One region of the Burkholderia sp. NRF60-BP8 genome, then DNA from elsewhere that is predicted to be linked to it. Evidence: predicted binding sites of a transcription regulator. Region 1 holds the regulator's gene; each other region holds the start of a gene.

Region 1 (2,266 bases):
AAGCGGCCGTGTTGCCGCCCGGTGCGCCGGCACTTGCCGGCGCAGGATGGGCAGGTGGTGCGGCAGGCGTGTTGCCGGGTGCATTGCCTGCTGGCGGCCGGTTTGACCATTCGGGCGGACGCTCGCCCGGATTGCCGCGCGGCGGCAATCCGCTCATCAGTGCGGCGACACCCTCCGGGGTCGCGTACGCATCCACCAGCGGGCCGATCAGCGCAGACCCGATCAGCGCGCCGAGCACCGCGAACGGATTGTTTTTCTTCACGGCGTCGATCCGGCGCATCAATTCTTCCGTGACTTGCTGCTTCAGGCTGATGCGCAGCGACGGAAAGTCGACATATTCGCTGATCGCCTGTGCATCACGCGCATCGATGGCCGATTTCAGGCGACCGAGCGCGACATACGGCGACGCGTACGCATAGCCGAGCGTCGCAATGACGGCGACGATCAGCACGACGATCAGCAGGGGCTTGAGGCGCCGTGCGCGGCGCGACGATCCAGTCACGTTGCCTCCGGTGCGGGAACGTTCCGAAATCAGAGACCGCCCGGCGTGGCCGATCGTTCCTCCGCAATGCAGCGATCGATCATTCGGCACACGGCATCGATCGTACCCACCATGATCAGGCGCGAGCGGCCGTGATAGACGCGCACCGGCGCGCGGCGTGCGGGTTCCGCGTGATTCAGACCGGCATTCAGCGATACCCGCGCGAATGCGGGAAGCGCTGACGGCAGCAGGGACGCCTGCCGTTCGACTGCGACTTCTTGTTGCACTGGCGCTGCCGCGGACAGCGGCGCGCAGGGCGTGCGGCCGCGCAGATGACGCAGGCGACCGAATTGACGGAAAGGCAGCAGGCGGGCAAGGCGTTCCATGATGTTCTCCTGGAGAGACGGAATGTCAGAGTTCGCCCGAGCGGATCAGCCCGACGGCGATGCCTTCCAGCGCGAAATCCGCGCTGCCGGCCTTGACGAAGATGTTTTCGTAATCCGGGTTCTCCGCGATCAGCTCGAGGCCGCCGGGCCGGCGCATCAGGCGCTTGACCGTGACGTCGTCGCCGAGACGCGCGACGATGATCTGGCCGTCCTTCGCTTCCGTGCGCTTCTGCACGGCGAGGAGATCGCCGTCGAGAATGCCGGCGTCGCGCATCGACAGGCCGCGCACCTTCAGCAGGTAGTCGGGCTTGCTGGTGAACAGCGCGGGATCGCACGCGTAATGCTGCGAGATATGCTCCTGCGCGAGGATCGGGCTACCGGCCGCGACACGGCCGACGAGCGGCAGCGACAGTTGCATCAGGCCGGCGTGCGGCAGCGTGAATTGGTGCGGGGCATCGTCGATGCCGAGCAGCCGGATGCCGCGCGATGCGCCGGCGGCCAGCTCGATCACGCCCTTGCGCGCCAGCGCGCGCAGATGCTCCTCGGCCGCATTCGGCGAGCTGAAGCCCAGTTCGGCCGCGATCTCGGCGCGGGTGGGCGGGAATCCGGAGCGCTCGATCGCGCGACGGATCAAGTCGAACACTTGCTGCTGACGGGCGGTGAGTTTGGTCATGGCTCAACTGTATGGATAGACAGTGAGCTGTATTTTTATACAGTACTTGGTGAATTTCAAGTGTTACTTGAGGTTCGACGCGATCGCGCCGATTCCGGCGCGATTTCGCGACGCCCGGACGCCGGTTTGTCCGCCGCAACCGTCCGCCCCGCATGCGTTAGCACTTTTGAGTATTAAAAAATGAGGAACGATTATTTTTAATCATGTAACCCGTTCGCTAGACTGGCCCGACATCGCAATACCGACAACACTGGAGAACCAAGGATGGCGAAGCGCAATACGGGGCTGGTGGGCGGCGTGGGCCGCCTGATCGCGACACTCGCGCTGGGCGCGGCGGCGGCGCTGGGCGTCGCGGCGCATGCGCAGGCCGATACGACTTTCCTGAACGTGTCGTACGACCCGACGCGGGAGCTGTATCAGGATTTCAACCAGGCGTTCGGCAAGGAGTGGAAGGCGAAGACGGGCGAAACCGTCAACTTCAAGCAGTCGCACGGCGGCTCGGGCGCGCAGGCGCGCTCGGTGCTCGACGGCCTGCAGGCCGACGTCGTCACGCTGGCGCTGGCGTACGACATCGACGCGCTCGCGAACAAGGGGCTGGTGAGCAAGGATTGGCAGAAGCGCCTGCCCGACAACGCGTCGCCGTACACGTCGACGATCGTGTTCCTCGTGCGCAAGGGCAATCCGAAGGGGATCAAGGACTGGGACGACCTGACCAAGCCGGGCATC
Region 2 (2,266 bases), on a different replicon from region 1:
CGCTGGAACGGGTGAAAGAACGCACCGGGCACGGCCGCGAACACGGGCTCCCAGCACAGCAGCCCGAACAGCGAATTGATCAGCGTGTTTTCGACGTAGTGGACCGGCGAAGCCGGCTGCGCGAGATGATCGCGCACGGCGAATTCGACGCTGACGGATGCGTCGGGACGCGCCAGCACGAGCGTCTCGCGCGGCACGTCGGCGGCGGCGGCCGCGCGTTCGACCCGCTGGCCGGCCCGGCGCTGCAGGCGCGGCAGCATGCGCTCGACGCGCTGACGTTCCTCGTCGCTCTCGAAACCGCCGCGCGCGTCGAGCGCCAGCGCGAGCGCGTCGTCGTCGCGTCCGCAGCGTTCGAGCACGCGGATGCGCCGGTGGCGGCTGCCGGGCCACGCGCTGCGGGTATACGCGTCGAGGGCGGTGCCCCAGTCGGCACGGCGCTCGCACGCCTGGCCGAGCGCGAACAGCAGCTTCGCGCGGCGCGTCGCGAGCCACGGCTGCGCACAGCCGACGGCGTCCAGCGCGCGGATCAGGTCGTCGAACGGCAGATCGTCGGGCCATGCATCGAGCGCGTCGCGGCACATCTGCAGCGCGAGATACGCGTCGACGTCGCCACGCTGCTGGAACGCGCGCGACGACGGCGCGATCGGCACGCTTTCGTACTGAAACACGCCGAGATCGGCGAGCACGAATTCGCTCCAGTCCTGATGCAGATTGCCGAAGAACATCAGCCGCAGCCGGTCGCACAGGGCGCCGACCGTCACGCGCAGTACGCGGTCGTCGGCCTGTGCGCACCACGCGTCGAGCGGTTGCGCGACGTCGTGCGCGGGGCGCAGCCGGTCGAGCCAGTCGGCCTTGCGTTCGCCCGCATGCGCGGCGAGCGACGGAAAGATGCGCATCAGCTCGGCCTTGGTCGACAGCGCGAACAGCTCGTCGAGCGTGAGCGGCGGCGCCGGATCGACCCAGCCGAGGGCGACGAGCGGCGCGGCGGCGTCGAGCGTGCAGCCGATCTCGTCGTACACGAGCTTGCTCGCGCGGAAATCGGACCCGTTGCGCATCAGCATCCGCACGAGCAGCGCCCGCGACGCCTGCGGCAGCGTCGCGAACTGCCGGACGAACGCGTGCTCGTGCGCGTCGAACAGGTCGTCGTAACGCTCGCCGAGCCAGGCCAGCGCGCGTTCGAAATTGGTCAGGTAGTAAAACGCCGGAGGCGTCGGCGAGGCAGGCGTCACGGGGATCGATCACTGTACATTTGTACAGGTCGCAATCATATCAAATATGACGGGCGATGCCGCACCCGGCACCGCCCTCCCGCTATCCGGCTTCGATCCGGCCTCGGTCAGAACTGGTAATTCACCGACATGTCGAACACGCCGTTGGTCGACTGCTGCGTGATCGGGCTGCGCGCCGCGCGGCCGACGAGCTGCTCGATCGCGCCGTCCATCGTGACGAACCAGTGCTTGTTCACGAACCACACCATCGTCACGCCGAGGCCGGCCGACTTGATCCCGGCCCCCGACGAGTAGGCCGGCAGCCCCGAGCGCGCGGCCGCGCCCTGGTTCACGCCGAACCAGCTGTTCATGTAGCGAGAGTCGGCGAACGACACGGTCGGCCCCGCGAACCAGAAGAAGTGTTCGTTGCTGCCGGGCATCGGCATGTAAGCGGAGAAATCGCCGGTCCAGCCGTTCGACCCGCCAATGCTGCGCCGGACGTCCGCACGCAGCACGAGCGGGAAATCCTTCGAGACCACGTAATCGGCGGCGAGCTTCATCACGGGTGCCGCGTTGATGTTGTCGAGGCCGTTCAGGTGGCCGAGATCGTCGGCCGAACGGCGCCCGAGGTCGTAGCCGACCGCCAGGCTCACGCGCCAGTTCGGCCCGCGCAGCACGTTCGCGCCGAGGCCCTCGCCGGTCGACAGGAAGAACAGGTCGCGATAGCGGATGTCGAAATTCGGGCCGCCCATCACGCGATAGCGGTCGGAGCCCGCGTAGCGCGGCTGCAGCGTCATCGCGGCGCCGACGCTCACCTGCCACGTGGGAATATTCGGATCGAAGAGTTTCTGGAGCGGTACACCCGCCGTGTACTGCCATTCGCCGAGCGGCGAAGGCGTCTGGGCCGACGCGTCGCGCGCGCCGGCGGCAAGCGCTGCGCATGCCGACAGGCCGGATACGAACCGGCGTGCGCCGGGCGACAGCAACAGGCGAGCAACAGTGGTCAAGGCGGTCTCCGTCGGCTGCACGAAACGAACCTGAAGGAAAGCGCGTCGCGC
Region 3 (2,266 bases), on a different replicon from region 1:
TGACCGACCCGGCCGCGACGCGCGGCGGCGTGACGCGCGCGCAGGCGTCGGCGCCGGCGCGTGAAGTGACGCTGCTGCAGCGCAAGGCCGCCCCGCTCGGCAAGGGGCTCGGCAAGACGACCGGCTGGATTCACCGTGCGACGCTGAAGATGAAGCAGGTGAAGATGATCGGCGGCGTGAACTACGAGCTGATCGATGCGCGCGGGCTGCATGTGTCGTACGGCGAGCAGCGCACCGATCACGAACTGATCGAAGCCGACACGATCGTGCTCTGCACGGGGCAGGAGCCGCAACGTGCGTTGCTCGCGCCGTTGCAGGCCGCCGGCCGTTCGGTGCACCTGATCGGCGGCGCGGAACTGGCCGCCGAACTCGACGCGAAGCGCGCGATCGATCAGGGTGCGCGGCTCGCAGCGCGGTTGTAACGGGCGACCGCTGCAACGGTCGCTCGAACGTACGTCGCGCGGAGACGATCAGGCTGCGCGCGGCTCGCGGCTTGCCGCCCGATGCGCGGATTCGCCAATGCGGGACCGCGGCGAGCCGCAGCGCCGGTCGCGCTGCCACGCAAGGTGGCGGCGCGAGCCCGGCATACCGTGATTGCGATCGACTGGCGCGGCTCAGGCCGCTTCGGCCCGCTCTTCCTCCTCCGCTTCGAGCATCGCCTTGACGATCAGATAGACGGCCGGCAGATCGTCGTCGTCGCGGCGCCAGTCGACCGGCTCCTCGACGTCCGCGGCGACCAGCCGGCTGTCGCGCAGCCGGATGAACGCGTCGACGACGGCCGGATCGTTGCGGTTCAGGAAACCGGGATTCGAGAACGCCAGCTCTTCGACGTTCAGCAGCGCCTGCCAGCTCATCGTGCGCACGGCCGCCGGGTGGGTGCGACGGCGCAGGCCGAGCGCCCGCTGCGCGGGGCCGCCGACGACACGCTGCAGATCGACGACCGCCCGCTGCGCGGCGCGCTCGAAGTGGGCGGGATTGAAGCCGGGTTGTTCGGGATCGAATGCGGAAGCCTGGAACATGGTCGCCTCACAAAAGTCCGTTCGTCTGTGGATGACGGAATTCGGGTCAAATGGTGCAAAAGCACTGTAAATATATACAGTGTTCGATGCGGTTTCAAGCCCCGAATGCAGGATTCCGTGCGTCGGCGAGCGACGCGGGCGAATCGCGTCGATCGGGCGAACGCTCTACACCGCCGCCGCGATCGTTTCCCGCAGCCATCGATGCGCCGGGTCGCGATGCATGCGCTCGTGCCACAGCATCGACATCTCATAGCCGGGCACCTCGACCGGTGCGTCCACCACGCGCAGCGCGGGCACGTCGCGCACCAGCCGCTCGGGCAGCATCGCGACGAGGTCGGTGCTCGCGACGGCCGACATCACGAACAGGAAGTGCGGCACCGACAGCACGACGCGTCGCGCGGCGCCGACCTTCGCGAGCGCTTCGTCGGTCACGCCGAAAAAGCCGCCGCCGTCGGGCGACACGATCACGTGCTCGAGCGTGCCGAACTGCGCGAGCGTGGGGCGCCGCTTCAGCTTCGGGTGACCGGCACGGCCGATCAGCACGTAGCGCTCGACGAACAGCGGCAGGCGCCGCATGCCGGGCGGCGACCCTTCGGTCGTGTGGAACGCGAGGTCGACGCCGTTTCGTTCGGTATCCTGCTCGATGCGCGGCGGCACGAGCTCGATGACGGCCAGCCGCGTGCCGGGCGCGGTCGAACGCAACGTGTGCAGCGCGGGCAGCACGATCGTCGATTCGCCGTAGTCGGTCGCGGCCACCCGCCACGTGTTCGTCGCGGTCGCGGGATCGAACGGCGCGGCCGGGAGCACCGTGCGCTCGAGCCCTTCGAGCGCGTCGCGCAACGGCTCGCGCAGCGCTTCCGCACGTGCGGTCGGCCGCATTCCGCGCGGCCCCGGCAGCAGCAGCGGATCGCCGAACACGTCGCGCAGTTTCTGCAACTGCACGCTGACCGACGGCTGCGACATGTTCAGCCGCTCGGCCGCGCGCGTGACGTTGTGCTCGGCGAGCAGCACGTCCAGCGTGACGAGCAGGTTCAGGTCGAGCCTTCTGAGATTATTCATGGCTATAGCTGGAATATCGGGAATTCATTTCAAATATACCGTCGAAGGCGGCATCCTGCAGTCATTCAATTGACGGAGTGACGAGCATGAATGTGCTGATCGTGTATGCCCATCCCGAGCCGCGTTCGCTGAACGGCGCGCTGCGCGACTTCACCGTCGGCCATCTCGAAGCGGCCGGCCACACGGTG

What was found. Region 1 encodes LexA, which represses DNA repair genes until DNA is damaged. Its sites were predicted from a motif close to ACTGTATNNNNATACAGT; they were not measured.
Region 2: WS54_RS06370 (VRR-NUC domain-containing protein) is a predicted target of LexA. The motif match lies at 1,241-1,258, and genes of this name have one in related genera.
Region 3: WS54_RS03290 (DUF2471 family protein) is a predicted target of LexA. The motif match lies at 1,083-1,100, and genes of this name have one in related genera.

What each region holds. Positions count from the first base shown of each region.
Region 1 covers NZ_CP013373.1:1,679,146-1,681,411, forward strand. The annotation lists gene WS54_RS21210 (DUF2939 domain-containing protein) at 1-502, opposite strand, end outside; gene WS54_RS21215 (hypothetical protein) at 532-867, opposite strand; gene lexA (transcriptional repressor LexA) at 893-1,540, opposite strand; gene WS54_RS21230 (sulfate ABC transporter substrate-binding protein) at 1,805-2,266, shown strand, end outside.
Region 2 covers NZ_CP013372.1:1,383,129-1,385,394, reverse strand. The annotation lists gene WS54_RS06370 (VRR-NUC domain-containing protein) at 1-1,229, opposite strand, end outside; gene WS54_RS06365 (MipA/OmpV family protein) at 1,337-2,215, opposite strand.
Region 3 covers NZ_CP013372.1:713,880-716,145, forward strand. The annotation lists gene WS54_RS03285 (NADPH-dependent 2,4-dienoyl-CoA reductase) at 1-422, shown strand, start outside; gene WS54_RS03290 (DUF2471 family protein) at 615-1,019, opposite strand; gene WS54_RS03295 (LysR family transcriptional regulator) at 1,185-2,078, opposite strand; gene WS54_RS03300 (NAD(P)H-dependent oxidoreductase) at 2,165-2,266, shown strand, end outside.